DNA from 2 places in the Mesorhizobium sp. WSM4887 genome. Region 2 is predicted to be linked to the other one. Evidence: riboswitches for the same ligand, from Rfam matches in the RefSeq annotation. Region 2 holds a riboswitch; the other holds the start of a gene.
The links. A riboswitch is a leader RNA that binds a small molecule or an ion and turns the genes downstream of it on or off. The one in region 2 is predicted to bind glycine.
Positions count from the first base shown of each region.

Region 1: linked by a shared signal. The riboswitch ahead of P9230_RS21350 (D-amino acid dehydrogenase) and the one ahead of gcvT (glycine cleavage system aminomethyltransferase GcvT) in region 2 are both predicted to bind glycine.

Region 1 covers NZ_JARTVP010000006.1:24-7,515, reverse strand. Annotated here, with positions in the region: gene P9230_RS21380 (homoserine dehydrogenase) at 1-274, opposite strand, end outside; partial or broken gene P9230_RS21375 (IS110 family transposase) at 432-644, shown strand; partial or broken gene P9230_RS21370 (hypothetical protein) at 576-1,267, opposite strand; partial or broken gene P9230_RS21365 (IS256 family transposase) at 1,693-2,892, opposite strand; gene P9230_RS21360 (LysR family transcriptional regulator) at 3,312-4,229, shown strand; gene P9230_RS21355 (mandelate racemase/muconate lactonizing enzyme family protein) at 4,356-5,519, shown strand; glycine riboswitch at 5,681-5,786, shown strand; gene P9230_RS21350 (D-amino acid dehydrogenase) at 5,831-7,075, shown strand; partial or broken gene P9230_RS21345 (malate synthase G) at 7,093-7,492, shown strand, end outside.
Region 2 covers NZ_JARTVP010000001.1:427,419-434,910, forward strand. Annotated here, with positions in the region: gene P9230_RS02080 (acetyl/propionyl/methylcrotonyl-CoA carboxylase subunit alpha) at 1-415, opposite strand, end outside; gene P9230_RS02085 (S-(hydroxymethyl)glutathione dehydrogenase/class III alcohol dehydrogenase) at 682-1,809, shown strand; gene gfa (S-(hydroxymethyl)glutathione synthase) at 1,877-2,446, shown strand; gene P9230_RS02095 (YaiI/YqxD family protein) at 2,509-2,976, shown strand; gene P9230_RS02100 (DUF1345 domain-containing protein) at 3,001-3,678, shown strand; gene P9230_RS02105 (cytochrome b/b6 domain-containing protein) at 3,782-4,663, shown strand; gene P9230_RS02110 (molybdopterin-binding protein) at 4,665-5,456, shown strand; gene P9230_RS02115 (hypothetical protein) at 5,456-5,584, shown strand; glycine riboswitch at 5,724-5,810, shown strand; gene gcvT (glycine cleavage system aminomethyltransferase GcvT) at 5,960-7,060, shown strand; gene gcvH (glycine cleavage system protein GcvH) at 7,068-7,436, shown strand; gene gcvP (aminomethyl-transferring glycine dehydrogenase) at 7,453-7,492, shown strand, end outside.

The DNA.
Region 1 (7,492 bases), on a different contig from region 2:
CGGGCGCCGTCTTGATGATCGTCTCATTGTCAGCCTCGGAACTCCCGCCCGAAAGCTGCCCAAAACCGCCTTTTGCGAAATTGGCTTCGACCAGTGTCTTGGCATCAAGGCCGTTGGGAGAAATGACCGAACCCAGATAGAGGTCGCTGACCGCTACGATATTCAATCGAAACCCCAAGTCGCGCTCCCACAGATGGTTCTTGGTGGCGATGAGCTCGGCCAGAGCGCGATTAACGCCGCCGAAGCCGATTAGAGCAATATTGTAGATTGTCATGGCGGTCCTCCAGTGAAGGTCTAGGTACCGCAATTGTGAGATGCGGATCGCTCAGCCGGAACGGCGCAAACGGACCAAACAGTTGAGCATTTTGCTCAATCGACCGCCGACCTGCGCCTCATGAGGGCGGTGTCTGTTGAGAGCCGTTCTTCCAGCTCTTCTGTATGAGGCCGCGACCGTGATCTTGACGCGCACTCATGCGGAAAGTGAGTTGCGAACCTGGGGGCTCAAACTTCGTGAGAAACTCGGTTTCAAGCGAGCCGCTGTCGCCGTCGCCCGGAAGCTGGCGGTCATATGCATGATACTTGATCTTCGAACGCAATCGCGCGATCCCCGTCGCCAGGATACGCCCATGGTCAGCTATCATTGAAGTTCCGGGTATTGGAAGGGATGCGCTCTGCTGGGACCGCCGCGTCGCCTCTTCGACCAGGGCTGCCTCATAGAGAAGTTCGTAACGTTGCAGGACGAGTTCCTCGTTCCAGTCGCAGCCGCCAAAGCCAAACGCGATTGCCGCACGCTGCCGACGCTCGCGCCTCACTGGGACGTGGGTGGCCTCCTCAGCCCAGGCCAACAGACGTGGCTGAAGAACGTTCTCGACCACCGCAGGCGCCCCGGAGCGATGATCCTCGCAAGGGAAGTAGTCGTACCAGCTCCGCCAGACAGGCGGGGAAGCGCCAATGGCGTCTTCGGCGCGTGTGAGCGCAAGATAGCTGATCGAGATGACCCGCGGCTCGCGCTGCTCATCGGCTCGATCACGGTCAGCGAACGTATACACTGCTCGATATAGCCAAGCTGATGACCCGTTTGATGTTCCACCCAGACCCGTAAGCCAGATTGGAGGGAGCGATGGCCGAGCTCGAATGGGCCTGACGGCAGCGTGTCCGTGCCGCCGACTGTGAGAACGCTTGGCTTGCCACTGTTTATGGCCACTACGACCGCGATCAGGTCGACTTTAGCATCAGTGGCCGTGCCTGGGGACTCGACTTTCCGCATCGATTTTCTCTGGTCGCTCATATTCCTCACGTACGGGCGAAGCCCAGATATCAGCAGCTGAATCGATTGAATTCAGGCTATTACGATTACGTATCAACGTCACTCATCGGTCTCATCTAGCCCTTCGGAAAACACGATAGCTATGCCAAATACGACGCTCTCGGTCTGTGCCCTGAGGAAGGAAACACAAACTGGGCCATTGCTTGAAAGGTTGACCTGGCTCAAGGTCGAAGTTGAAACGCGCAACTCCCGGAATGGGTGGCGCGCCTAGTTCGTGTGGCTTGTTTTGCGGGCGGCATTGATGCCTTGAGCGGGCGCGGTAGCGTCTTGCGTAGTGTGTTGCCCGGTTGGCTATGATCGTGCCCACTGGGGTGGTGTAGCTGACGGCATTGGTTCGCCGAGCTGTCCGGCGTGGGCCGGGCTGATCAGCGCGCCACGGCTGGCAAGCTGATGAGGGGATCATCACTCATCTGGCTGATTGTCTCAAGGGTCATATAGCGGGCCCGCTGGACGGCCCACTCATCATTCTGTTCGAGCAGCAGCGCCCCGACGAGGCGCACGATCGCATCGTCGTTCGGGAAGATTCCGACGACCTCGGTGCGTCGCTTGATCTCGCCGTTGAGACGCTCGATCGGATTCGTCGAGTGGAGCTTGGCGCGATGTTCCTTCGGGAAGGTCATATAGGCCAGCACGTCGGGCTCGGCGTCATCCATGATTGTCGCCAGCTTCGGGACCTTGGGCCGGGTCTGATCAGCCACGGCGCGCCATTGGGTGCTCGCGGCCTCGGGCGTTTCCTGGGCGAAGGCGGTGGCGATGAAGGCCGAGACGACGCGTCGCCCGCTCTTGCCGGCGTGCGACAGCACGTTCCTCATGAAGTGAACGCGGCAGCGCTGCCATGTGGCTGAGAGCACCTTGGTCACCGCGGCCTTCAGACCCTCATGGGCATCGGAGACGACGAGCTTGACCCCGCGCGACCGCGCCGGGTGAGCTTGCGCAGGAACTCCGTCCAGATCGGCTCGGCCTCCGAGGTGCCGATCTCCATGCCGAGCACCTCACGCCGGCCGTCGCTGTTCACGCCCACTGCGATGATGACGGCGACCGAGACCATGCGGCCGCCGCGGCGCACCTTGAGATAAGTCGCATCGATCCAAAGATACGGCCAATCACCCTCGATCGGCCGTTCGAGGAAGGCTTTCACCTTGCCGTCGATCTCTTCGCACAGCCGCGACACCTGGCTCTTGGAGATGCCGCTCATGCCCATTGCCTTAACCAGGTCGTCGACCGAGCGGGTCGAGATGCCTTGCACGTAGGCCTCCTGGATGACGGCCGTCAGCGCCTTCTCAGCCATGCGGCGAGGCTCCAGGAAGCTGGGGAAGTAGGAGCCCTTCCTCAGCTTGGGGATGCGCAGCTCGACCGTTCCGGTCTCGGGTCTCCCAGTCCCTGTCGCGGTAGCCATTGCGCTGGGTGGTCCGCAGCGGGGTCTTCTCGCCATAGCCGGCGCCCGTGGCGGCACCTACTTCCAGCTCCATCAGCCGCTCGGCGGCAAAGCCGATCATCTCGCGCAGCAGATCCGCATCGGGGGTCTTCTCCACGAGCGCGCGCAGGTTCATCATGTCGTCGGTCATCGGTGGTTCCTTCCGAAATGGGTTGGCGTCAACAACCAAACCCTACCGGAAAGCGCCGATGACCACCGACAGGCCGCTCGCTCGCTACAGCGCTACTAACGGCGCGCTCGCGAGCGGCTTCATAACCCTCACCTACACCACCTGATGGGACACGACCTTGGCTATCCCCCAAATGGTCGCGAGGGGTTCAACCGAGTGAAGCCAACCCCATTCGCAACCATTCATCACCAACACGCATCGTCGCGATGTTATGAAGGGCGCAGGTAGGAAGGGCGCAAATGCACTACCTGAGCGATCCAGCAGTTGCATAGGAATCGCTTCGATTGGTATCGCCGCTGCCTCGTTAGTACGGTAGGTGGCTAAATTGCTGTGCGTTGCCAAGTTTCGCGCGATGGCCTAGCTACGAGTGGTAGAAAACGATGAAGTACAATCAGCTCGAAGCATTCTACCAGGTCATGCTGACCGGCAGCATTTCACAGGCTGCGAAGAACCTGGGCCGTACGCAGCCTGCTGTCAGCATGACGATAGGCGGTCTCGAAGACCTATTGGCCGTCAAACTATTCGACCGGCATGCCGGTCGAATAACGCCGAGAGCTGAAGCGAAGGTCTTGTTCGAACAAATAAACCCCGTGATGCAGCAGCTTCGCGAAATTCGCGGTCGGTTCAACCGACTGGACGCGTTTCCAGTGCCGCGGATTTCCATCATAGCGTCCAGTAACCTGGCGACTCACCTTGTGCCTCACGCGATCACAAAACTCGCGGCGAGTGGACAGGAATTCAGGGTCATGAACGGCTCGTCTGACTCCATTGTGCTGGAGATGGAGAACCAGAGACATGACATCGCGATAACCGATCTGGGCATCAGAGAGATTCCGTTGGGATCCCCTCTTTTCGATTCCGAGGTCTTTCATGTTCCGGTCTGCGCAATTTACCCTAAGGGGCTTGTCGCGAATCGAGGTTCAAGCCTTTCTCTGCAGGATTTGGCCGGACTTGAGATCTGCTCTCTGTACGAGGAAAACCTAGCGGCACAGGCTGTGAGGGCGAAGCTCGGTTCGCCGAGGGTAGAGTTCGGAAGCTTTTTTCCGATGGCCTGCTACGCGGTCCTTGGTGGCAGCGTCGCGATTGCCGATGCTATCACGTGCAGCACGCTTCTAGCTCTGACTCGCAACACCCTGCCCGCGGAATGCCGGGCGCTCGAAGGTATCGAGCCCTCGCCATACTACCTGATGCGGACGCGGTACCGGCCATGGTCCCACATGGCGGATCAGAGCTACGAGGCCCTGCGCGTGGAGCTCAGCAAGCACCAGACCTTTGAAGCCACGGCTTCTGACGCTTAGGTTGTCGAGGTGCGGGAGGAATTTGGTCTCGCCATAAGAATTGCTTATGCGGGTATCAAGATTTCGATTTTGCTCTTATGATCAGCAACGCGCATGTTCAGGTCTCCCTTGCTAGAGGAACCTCCAATGCGCGTCACCAACATCCGTGCCTATCATATCCCCACGGGCGGCGTGCGCCCGGTTCTGGTTGAGGTAGAGACCGACGAGGGCATCACCGGATGGGGTGAGGCGGCGGTCGCTTATGGTCTAGGCGCTCGGGCAGCCGTTGGCATGATATCGGACTACGCTCACCGGGTGATTGGCGCCGATCCGCGTTACCCACGGCACGTCTATCACCATCTCTACGACAATTCATTCTGGACCAAGGGCGGCGGCGCGATCTCGTTTGCAGCTATCAGTGCGATCGACCAGGCCCTGTGGGATATCAAGGGCAAGGCTGCCGGGATGCCAGTCTACGAATTCTTCGGTGGTTCCTTCGAGCCGAAGGCTCAGGTCTATGCCAACGGGTGGAACTACCACTGCAACGATGCCGTCGAATGGGCCAAGGCTGCTGAGCGGCCTTTGAAGGACGGTTACAGGATTTTGAAAAGTTATCCTCTGGCTACGCAGCAACCTGGCCGGACGCTGACACATGTTCAGCGCCGTATGCTGTCGCCAGAGGAGTTCACACGCGCCGTCGATCGCATTCGCAACCTGAAGGAAGTCGTGGGTGATCAAGCGGAGTTGATGATCGACCTGTCCGGTGGCCTCAGCAATGACCAGCTGCTGCGCATCCTCGATCTCTGTGAAGAATTGAAGGTCATGTGGGTCGAGGAGCCCCTTGATGCGTTCAATCTGGCTGGTCTCAAGAACCTTGCCGGGCGTTTCCGCTTTCCGATTGCCGCCGGCGAGCGCGTCTACACACGCAATGGATTCCGCAACCTTTTGGACACCGGTGCGATCGATGTGGTGATGCCGGATGTCGGCAACTGCGGCGGCGTCTTCGAACTCGTTCAGATCGCAGCCATGGCCGAGGCCTACAACGCGCGTGTATCGCCTCACAACTGCGCGTCTACGCTTTGCACTGCGGCTTCGCTCCAGGTCTGGGCGGCGTGCGCCAATTCGATGCCGCTCGAGATCTATCCGTATCTTCCCCAGTCGGACGGGTATGTGCAGGTTCTTGCTAATGCTCCAGAGGATCGCATCAAGGACGGTTATCTCGAAGTCCTGTCAGAACCGGGTCTTGGCGCCACGGTCGAGGCAAAGCGGTTGGAACCCTACAGGCTGTTCGACTATCGCTCGAGCAACTAGGCGATGTCGCATAGGCAGGAGCTGGAGAACCCGACGACCAATTAGCTGACTAACATGCGTTCAAAAATGGCGGCATGGGAGAGATCGACCTATCGCTTGAGCGATAGGCGACGCCGACGGAGCAACCCCCCAGGAAACTCTCAGGCAAAGGTGACCATGCCGTTGAACGATCTGGAGAGAGGCGCGGAAGGCGCCCACCGAAGGGGAACGCCGAACGGGCCACGCCTGCGCGGTTAAGCTCTCAGGTATAGCGACAGATTGGGGAAGAGCCGCGGGATCGAACCCGCACCCATCCTATCGCGGAGAGCGCAATGCCCCATATAGCTGTCATCGGTGCCGGTATCACCGGCGTCACCACTGCCTATGCCCTGTTGGAACGTAGCTACTCGGTTACCGTCATCGAGCGGCAACGCTATGCGGCCATGGAGACCTCGTTCGCCAATGGAGGTCAGCTCTCCGCAAGCAATGCCGAGGTCTGGAACCACTGGTCGACCATGCTCAAGGGCATCAAGTGGATGATGCGCCGTGACGCGCCCCTGCTCATGAATCCGGCGCCCACGTGGCACAAATATTCATGGCTGGCCGAATTCGTTTCCAACATAGCGAACTACCGTCAGAACACCGTCAAGACCACACAGCTGGCGATCGAGGCACGCAAGCACCTGTTTGCCATCGCCGAACGCGAGAAGATCGACTTCAACCACGTCTGTCGCGGCATTTTGCACGTCTACTGGGACAAATCGAGTTTTCAGCACGCGCTCAAGGTGAATTCCATGCTCGTCGAGGGGGGCCTTGACCGCCGACCCGTAACGGCATCGGAAATCAAGTCGATCGAACCGGCGCTGCACGGCAGCTTCCATGCAGGTTTCTACACCCCTTCGGATTCAACGGGCGACATCCACAAGTTCACCTCCGGCCTCGCCAAGGCCTGCGAGCGGCGAGGAGCGAATTTCGTCTTCGATGCCACAGTCGAAAGCATTGTGCGCGATGGGAAGTTCCGTATCGGTTACACTCGCAATGGTCTGGACGGCCCGTCGGAGGAAATTGACGTTGATGGCATCGTCGTCTGCGCCGGACTTGCCAGTCGCCATTTCGCGAAGATCCTTGGCGACCGCGTCAACGTATATCCAGTGAAGGGCTATTCGATCACGGTGGATCTTGAGGACGACGGCAGCCAGGGGGCCGCACCTTGGGTCAGTCTTCTCGACGATCGAGCCAAGATCGTCACCAGCCGTCTCGGGCCAGACCGCTTCCGCGTAGCGGGAACGGCCGAGTTCAACGGCGCAAACCGCGATATCCGCAATGATCGTGTCGCCCCGCTGGTGGAGTGGATGCGTACGCTTTTTCCAGCGGTTGACACTCACAAGGTCGTGCCTTGGGCGGGCTTGAGGCCGATGATGCCAAACATGATGCCGAGGATCGGGAAGGGACGTCAGCCGGGAGTGTTCTACAACACCGGCCATGGTCATCTGGGCTGGACGCTTTCGGCCGTGACCGCCCAGATGGTTGCCGAAAGCGTCTCTGCTCAGTTCAACGCCGGTGCCGCTGCGGCTTGATCCAAGGGGCCTCCGTCATGGACGCAATGAGCCGATTTGAAACTAGCGTGGCCCTTTACGGCCTTAGAGTGGCCCGGGAGCTCCATGACTTTGTGGCCGAGGAGGCCGCGCCTGGCACCGGCATCGACGCCGAACAATTCTGGACCGGTTTTTCGGCCATCGTGCATGAGCTGGCGCCGAAGAACCGGGCGCTGCTCGCCAAGCGCGACGCCATGCAGGAGAAGCTCGACGGCTGGTACCGCGCCAACGGCGCACCGATCGACAAGGAGGGCTACAAGGGCTTCCTGAAGGAGATCGGCTATTTGGTGTCGGAAGGGCCGGCCTTCAGCGTCTCGACCGACCATGTCGACCCCGAGATCGCCATCGTCGCCGGGCCGCAGCTGGTCGTGCCGGTGATGAACGCGCGCTATGCGCTCA
Region 2 (7,492 bases):
CGATGACGCCCAGCCAGCCGGGCACGGTCGAAACCTTGGCCTGGCTCGCGAACTTCTTCGATTCGATCTTGTCGCCCATTGCGCGGATCGCCTTGGGCTTCGGTCCGATGAAGATGATGCCTTCCTTTTCCAGCGCTTCGCAGAAAGAGGCGCGTTCCGACAGGAAGCCATAACCCGGGTGCACCGCTTTGGCGCCGGTTTCCTTGCAGGCGGCGATGATCTTCTCAGGCACTAGATAGCTCTGCGCCGCCGGCGACGGGCCGATATGCACGGCCTCGTCGGCCATTTCGACATGCACGGCGTCGCGGTCGGCATCCGAATAAACCGCGACCGTGGCGATCCCCATCTTGCGCGCCGTCTTGATCACGCGGCAGGCGATCTCGCCGCGATTGGCGATCAGGATCTTCTTGAACATTCGGATGTCGTTCCTCCGGCGAAGCCGTCCAGTTCTATGGACAATCCCGACGCGCCTCAAGTGTCTGCAGCCCCTGCCCTTCGGCGCTCGATGCTTTTGCAGAAGCGGCGTCGAAAAACGTCGCAACAGACGTTGGCCGCCACCTTCGAACCCGGTAAGGTGGTGGCGAGCGCAAGAAAATGGCAGGCGGTATTCGCCTCGCCGGGCAGGCTCGACGGCCTGCCATAAAGCTGAGACTTTTAAGATTGCCTTGGGAGGAATGCCTCATGAAAACGCGTGCCGCAGTTGCCGTTGGTGCCGGAAAGCCGCTGGAGATCATGGAGGTGGATCTTGAGGGGCCGCGCGAGGGCGAGGTGCTGGTCGAGGTCAAGGCGACCGGCATCTGCCACACCGACGAGTTCACGCTCTCGGGCGCCGATCCGGAAGGCATCTTTCCGGCGATCCTCGGCCATGAAGGCGCCGGCATCGTCGTCGATGTCGGCAAGGGCGTCACCTCGGTCAGGAAGGGCGACCATGTCATCCCGCTCTACACGCCCGAATGCCGGCAGTGCCCGTCCTGTCTCTCGCGCAAGACCAATCTGTGCACCGCCATCCGCGCCACGCAGGGCCAAGGCCTGATGCCCGACGGCACCTCGCGCTTTTCGGTCGGCGGCGAGAAGCTGTTCCACTATATGGGCTGCTCGACCTTCTCCAACTTCACCGTGCTGCCGGAGATCGCGGTCGCCAAGGTCAATCCCGACGCCCCCTTCGACAAGATCTGCTATATCGGCTGCGGCGTGACCACCGGCATCGGCGCTGTCATCAACACCGCCAAGGTCGAGCAGGGCGCTACGGCCGTCGTCTTCGGCCTCGGCGGCATTGGCCTCAACGTCATCCAGGGCCTTCGCCTGGCCGGCGCCGACATGATCATCGGCGTCGACTTGAACAACGACAAGAAGGCCTGGGGCGAGAAGTTCGGCATGACGCATTTCGTCAATCCGCAGGAGATCGACGGCGACATCGTGCCTTACCTGGTCAACCTGACCAAGCGCGGCGCCGACCAGATCGGCGGCGCCGACTACACTTTCGACTGCACCGGCAACACCAAGGTGATGCGCCAGGCGCTGGAAGCCTCGCATCGCGGCTGGGGCAAGTCGGTCATCATTGGCGTTGCCGGCGCCGGCCAGGAGATTGCGACGCGGCCCTTCCAACTGGTCACCGGCCGCACCTGGATGGGCACCGCCTTCGGCGGCGCGCGCGGCCGCACCGACGTGCCGAAGATCGTCGACTGGTACATGGAGAAAAAGATCCAGATCGATCCGATGATCACCCATACGCTGACGGTCGACGACATCAACAAGGGTTTTGACCTCATGCATGAGGGCAAGTCGATCCGCAGCGTCGTGGTTTACTGAAGCAATGCCGCATCGGTCGTGGGCTGGAGCCCGCAACCTTTGCGGCTCAACATGGGAGGAAGGACGAATGGCGGAAAAATTGCATCCGAAGATCGACAACGGGCTGCCGAAGGAAAGTGCTGCCTTTTCCGGCGGCACGCTGGTCTGTCTCTGCACCAGCAACCCGGTGAAGGTGAAGGTCAAGGGCCAGATCGCCCACAACCATGCCTGCGGCTGCACCAAATGCTGGAAGCCGGAAGGCGCGGTGTTCTCGGTCGTGGCCGTTGCCGGCACCGGCGACGTCACTGTGGCCGAGAATGGCGACAAGCTGAAGGTGGTCGACCCGGCAGCGCTGATCCAGCGCCATGCCTGCACCAGCTGCGGCGTGCACATGTACGGCCCGGTCGAGCGCGACCATCCCTTCAAGGGTCTGTCCTTCATCCATCCCGAGCGTTTCGAGGAGGACGGCTGGTCGCCGCCCGGCTTTGCCGCCTTTGTCTCCTCCATCATCGAAGCCGGCGTCGACCCGAGCCGCATGGACGGCATCCGCGGCCAGCTGAAGTCGATCGGGCTCGAACCCTATGACTGCCTCAACCCCGCCCTGATGGACTACATCGCCACCTGGACGGCGAAGAAGTCGGGAGCCTTGGCGGCCTGACGATTGCGGGATTTCTGGTAAAGGGCCGGCCAACGCCGGCCCTTTGCACATTTGGAGAGACGATGCCAGCACCCATCATCTATGTCGATGCCGATGCCTGTCCGGTGAAGGCCGAGGTCGAGAAGGTGGCGGAGCGGCACGGCGTCGTGGTTACCTATGTCTCCAATGGCGGCCTGCGCCCGTCGCGCGATCCGATGATCCGCAATGTCGTAGTCTCCAAGGGCGCGGACGCTGCGGACGACTGGATCGTCGAGAACGCCAAACTCAACGATGTCGTAGTGACGGCCGATATCCCGCTTGCCGCGCGCACGGTGGCGCTCGGCGCGCATGTGCTGGGACCCACGGGCCGTCCCCTCACGCCCGAGACCATCGGCATGGCGGTGGCGATGCGGGATTTGAAGCAGCATCTGCGCGAGACCGGCGAAAGCCGCGGCTTGAACGCCGCCTTCACGGCGAAGGACAGGTCAAACTTTCTCGGCGAGCTCGACCGCATCTTGCGGCGGGCGCTCAAATCCGCCACACCCGGCTGACCCGAAGCCCTTTGAGAACCGGCCATGGGCGACGACATATCCCTCAACACGCCGATCCACCGGCACGTGCAGTTCGCTTTGGCTGCGGCCATCGGCATTGTCGCGCTGCTTCTCGCCCTGATGCTGGGGGCGCCGCTGCCCTACTCCATCGGCGCCAACCTCTTCTTCGCCGCTTACACTCTTCTGGTGCTGGTCGCGATGCCGAGGCTCACCGTCAGTTACCTGAGCAAGAACGCGCGTGCCACGGACCTGCCGGTGCTGCTGATTTTTGCGGTCACGCTCCTGGTCGTCGGCCTCGCCATCGGCTCGCTGTTTCAACTCATCAACCAAAAGGCTGCCGCGCATCCGCTGGAGGTTCTGTTCGCGATGCTGTCGATCCCGCTTGGCTGGTTCACAATCCATGCCATGGCGGCGCTGCATTATGCGCATGTCTACTGGATGGACGGCGACGAGATCGACGAGAAAACCAGGAAGAAGAATCCGGTCGGCGGCCTCGATTTTCCCGGCGGCAAACGCCCGGAAGGCTGGGATTTCCTGTATTTCGCGACCGTCATCGGCATGACTGCGCAAACCGCCGACACTGGGATCACGACCTCGCGCATGCGCCAGGTCGTGCTCGTCCATTCGATCCTGAGCTTTTTCTTCAACACGGTGATCGTCGCCGCCGCGGTCAATCTCGCGGTCAGCCTGGGCAGTCCATAATAAATCCGTGATCGGATGAAACAACGCTTGGGCCGGAGACGTATTGGGAGGAGAACAAGGCTCTGAGAGGCCGCAGACGAGCGAGCCGGGAGGACACCAAGATATGGAGACCGTCGCCAGAAGCGAACCCTCCGCCGAGGTGGAAGCATCCGCGCCGAAGGACCCGACGCTGATTTACCGGCAATCGCGCTGGACGCGCCTGACCCATTGGCTCTGGGCGTTCTCGCTGTTCTTCATGCTGCTTTCGGGCCTGCAGATCTTCAACGCGCGCCCGCAACTCTACATCGGCAAGGAATCGGGCTTCCAATACAACAATACGATCCTCGAGATCGGCGCCGAAAACACAGACGGCGGACCGCGCGGCTTTACCAAAATCTTCGGGCATCGCTTCGACACCACCGGCGTGCTCGGCTGGTCCGGCCCTCCCGGACAGGAAACGCCGCGCGCCTTTCCGTCCTGGGCGACGATCCCGTCCTACTACGACCTCGGCACGGCCCGCGTCGTGCATTTCTTCTTCGCCTGGGTGCTGAGCGCAACCCTGCTCATTTGGCTGGTCGCGAGCCTGATCAACGGCCATATCCGCCGCGATCTTGCCCCTCGCCTGGATGACTTGCGCAAGCTGCCGCGCGACATCCTCGACCATGCGAGGCTGAAATTCCACCATGCCCGCGAGTACAACACGCTGCAGAAAATGGCCTATGGCGGCGTGCTCTTCGTGCTGTTGCCGCTGATGATCATCACCGGGCTTGCGATGTCGCCGAGCATGAACTCGGTGCTTCCCTGGCTCAATGAAATCCTGGGCGGTCGGCAGACGGCTCGCACCATCCACTTCATTGTCATGGTGTTGCTCGTGCTCTTCTTCGTCGTCCATATGCTGATGATCGTGGCTGCCGGTCCGATCAACGAGCTGCGCTCAATCATCACCGGCTGGTATCGCACCGACCCGCCCGCAAAGCACGACCAGGCAACCGAGAGGAGCGCCTGACATGGCAAAATTCCAGATTAGCCGCCGGAAGTTCTTGACCTCCGCCAGCCTCGGTCTGTCAGGCATCGCGCTGTCCGGCTGCGATGCCTTCGACAGCGGTCTGGGCGTCGGCAGCGGGCTGCGCAGCTTCCTCGAAAACGCCAACGGGCTGACATACCGCGCGCAGCGCCTGCTTGCCGGCCGGGACGCGCTGGCACCGGAATTCAGCGAGGCCGACATCCGCCAGCCGCAGCGGCCGAACGGCGTCACCGCGCCTGACGACGACACCTATAAGGGTCTTCTCGCCAACAATTTCGCCGACTGGCGCCTGGAGGTGACCGGCCTCGTCGAAAAACCGCTGTCGCTCACCCGCGAGCAGTTGCAGAACATGCCGAGCCGCACCCAGATCACCCGCCACGACTGCGTTGAAGGCTGGAGCTGCATCGCCAAATGGACCGGCACGCCGCTCGCGCTGGTGCTCGATCAGGCCATCGTCAAGCCGCAGGCGAGCTACGTCATGTTCCATTGCCTCGACACGATCGACCAAAGCCTGTCTGGCGACATCAAATATTACGGCAGCATCGACCTGATCGATGCCCGCCATCCGCAAACGATCCTGGCCTACGGCTTGAACGGCAAGCCGCTGCCGGTCGAGAACGGCGCGCCGCTGCGGGTGCGGGTCGAGCGCCAGCTCGGCTACAAGATGCCGAAATATCTCTACAAGATCGAGCTGGTCGACGGCTTCGCCAATGTCGGCGGCGGTCGCGGCGGCTATTGGGAAGACAATGGCTACGACTGGTATGCCGGTATTTGATGGCGCTTCGCCTGCAGGCCGAGCACGATCTTGCGTCAGCCGAGTTCAACGCGATTGAGAAAAGCCTCACGGCGACAATCGGCCATTCCAACATCATCCTTTGCAAGACGATGGCCTCGGGCGACTAGGCCGCCTTGCTGGGCCGCCGTTCAGACCGGATCGGGTGTTGTCATCGGCGTCGGCTGCCGAGAGATATGTCGCTGGGAGGTGACAAGGTGTCGCCGACGGGCTATGGATGGCGCGTCGAGGGCTCAGGTGACTGAGTCCTACCTGTTTGCGGGAGAGAACAGCGCAAGCTGTCGCCGAAGGGGAAATCGCCCGAAATCTCTCAGGCAAAAGAACCGTGGACGGGAAAGACAACTCTGGAAAGTCGGGAATCTTCCCGCGCCGAAGGTGTAAGCGCTGCCGACAGAGTTACGGGGCGCGAGTCTCTCAGGCTTCAGACAGAGGGGCACGGACTAGACCGCTAATGGCGGTCGATTGCGTGCAACTCTGGAGAAGACATGACCGGCGAAGACACCAAACATCTACCCCTCGAGGATTTGCATAGCGCCGCGGGCGCGCGTTTCGGCGCTTTTGCCGGCTGGTCGATGCCGCTGACCTATCCGGCCGGCGTGATGAAGGAGCACCTTCACACGCGCGAGCATGCCGGCCTGTTCGACATCTCGCATATGAAGCTGTTCGAGGTCGGCGGCCCGGGCGCCGCCGCCCTACTCAACCGCGCCTGCCCGCTCGACGCCGGCGCGCTGGAAATTGCCCAATCCAAATATACCTTCTTCCTCAACGAGGCCGCCGGCGTCATCGACGACTTGATCGTCACGCGTCTTGACGATGGCCGATTCATGGTGGTGGCCAACGCCGGCAATGCGGCCGAGGATGAAAGGCATCTGCGTGCGTTGGCCGCGGATTTCGATGCCAAGGTCGAGCCGCTCGACCGCGTCTTCCTGGCGATCCAGGGTCCGGATGCCTGGGCGGCCCTTTCGCGAGCCGGTATCGAAACGGGCTCGCTGCTGTTCATGCATGGTGTCGAGCCCCGGCAAAACTGGTTCATGAGCCGCTCCGGCTACACCGGCGAGGATGGATTCGAGATCGGGCTGCCGGAAGCGGATGCCCGCGATCTCGTCGGCAAGCTGCTGCAGGATGAGCGCGTGCAATGGATCGGCCTTGCCGCCCGCGATAGCCTGCGGCTCGAGGCCGGGCTCTGCCTGCATGGCCAGGATCTGACACCCGAGATCGATCCGGCGAGCGGCGGTTTGATGTGGGCGATCCCTAAGGAGCTCCGCGCTTCCGGTCACTTCATCGGCGCCGACGCGCTGCGCTCGATCCTCGAGCGCGGGCCGTCTCAGAAGCGGGTTGGCCTGAAGCCCGATGGTCGTCAGCCGGTGCGCGCCGGCGCCGCGCTTGTCGATGCCGACGGCAATGCGGCCGGCCACGTGACCTCGGGCGGCTTCGGCCCGTCGACGGGCCACCCGGTCGCCATGGGCTATGTCGACAATGCGCTGGCCAAGCCCGGCATCAGACTATTCGCCGACGTCCGCGGGACCAGGATCCCGATCGATGTCACTTCGCTGCCCTTCACGCCACATCGCTACCGCAAAGGATGATATTCCGATGGCAAATACCTATTTTACTGAGGATCATGAATGGCTGCGCGTCGAAGGCGGCGTCGCCACCGTCGGCATCACCGACTATGCGCAGGAGCAGCTCGGCGATCTCGTCTTCGTCGAACTGCCGGAAATCGGCCGCAAGCTCGCGAAGGGCGACACTGCAGTAGTCGTCGAATCCGTCAAGGCGGCCTCTGACGTCTATGCGCCGGTCGACGGCGAGATCACCGAAGCCAACACAGCACTGTCGTCGGACCCTTCATTGGTCAATTCGGCGGCGACCGGCGATGGCTGGCTCTGGAAGATGAAGCTTTCCAACGCAAGCCAACTCGACAGCCTCATGGACGAGGCCGCCTACAAAGCCCATATCGGCTGATACCAGGATCTTGGAAATGACCGCAGCACCCATTCCTTTCTCGGCCCGTCACATCG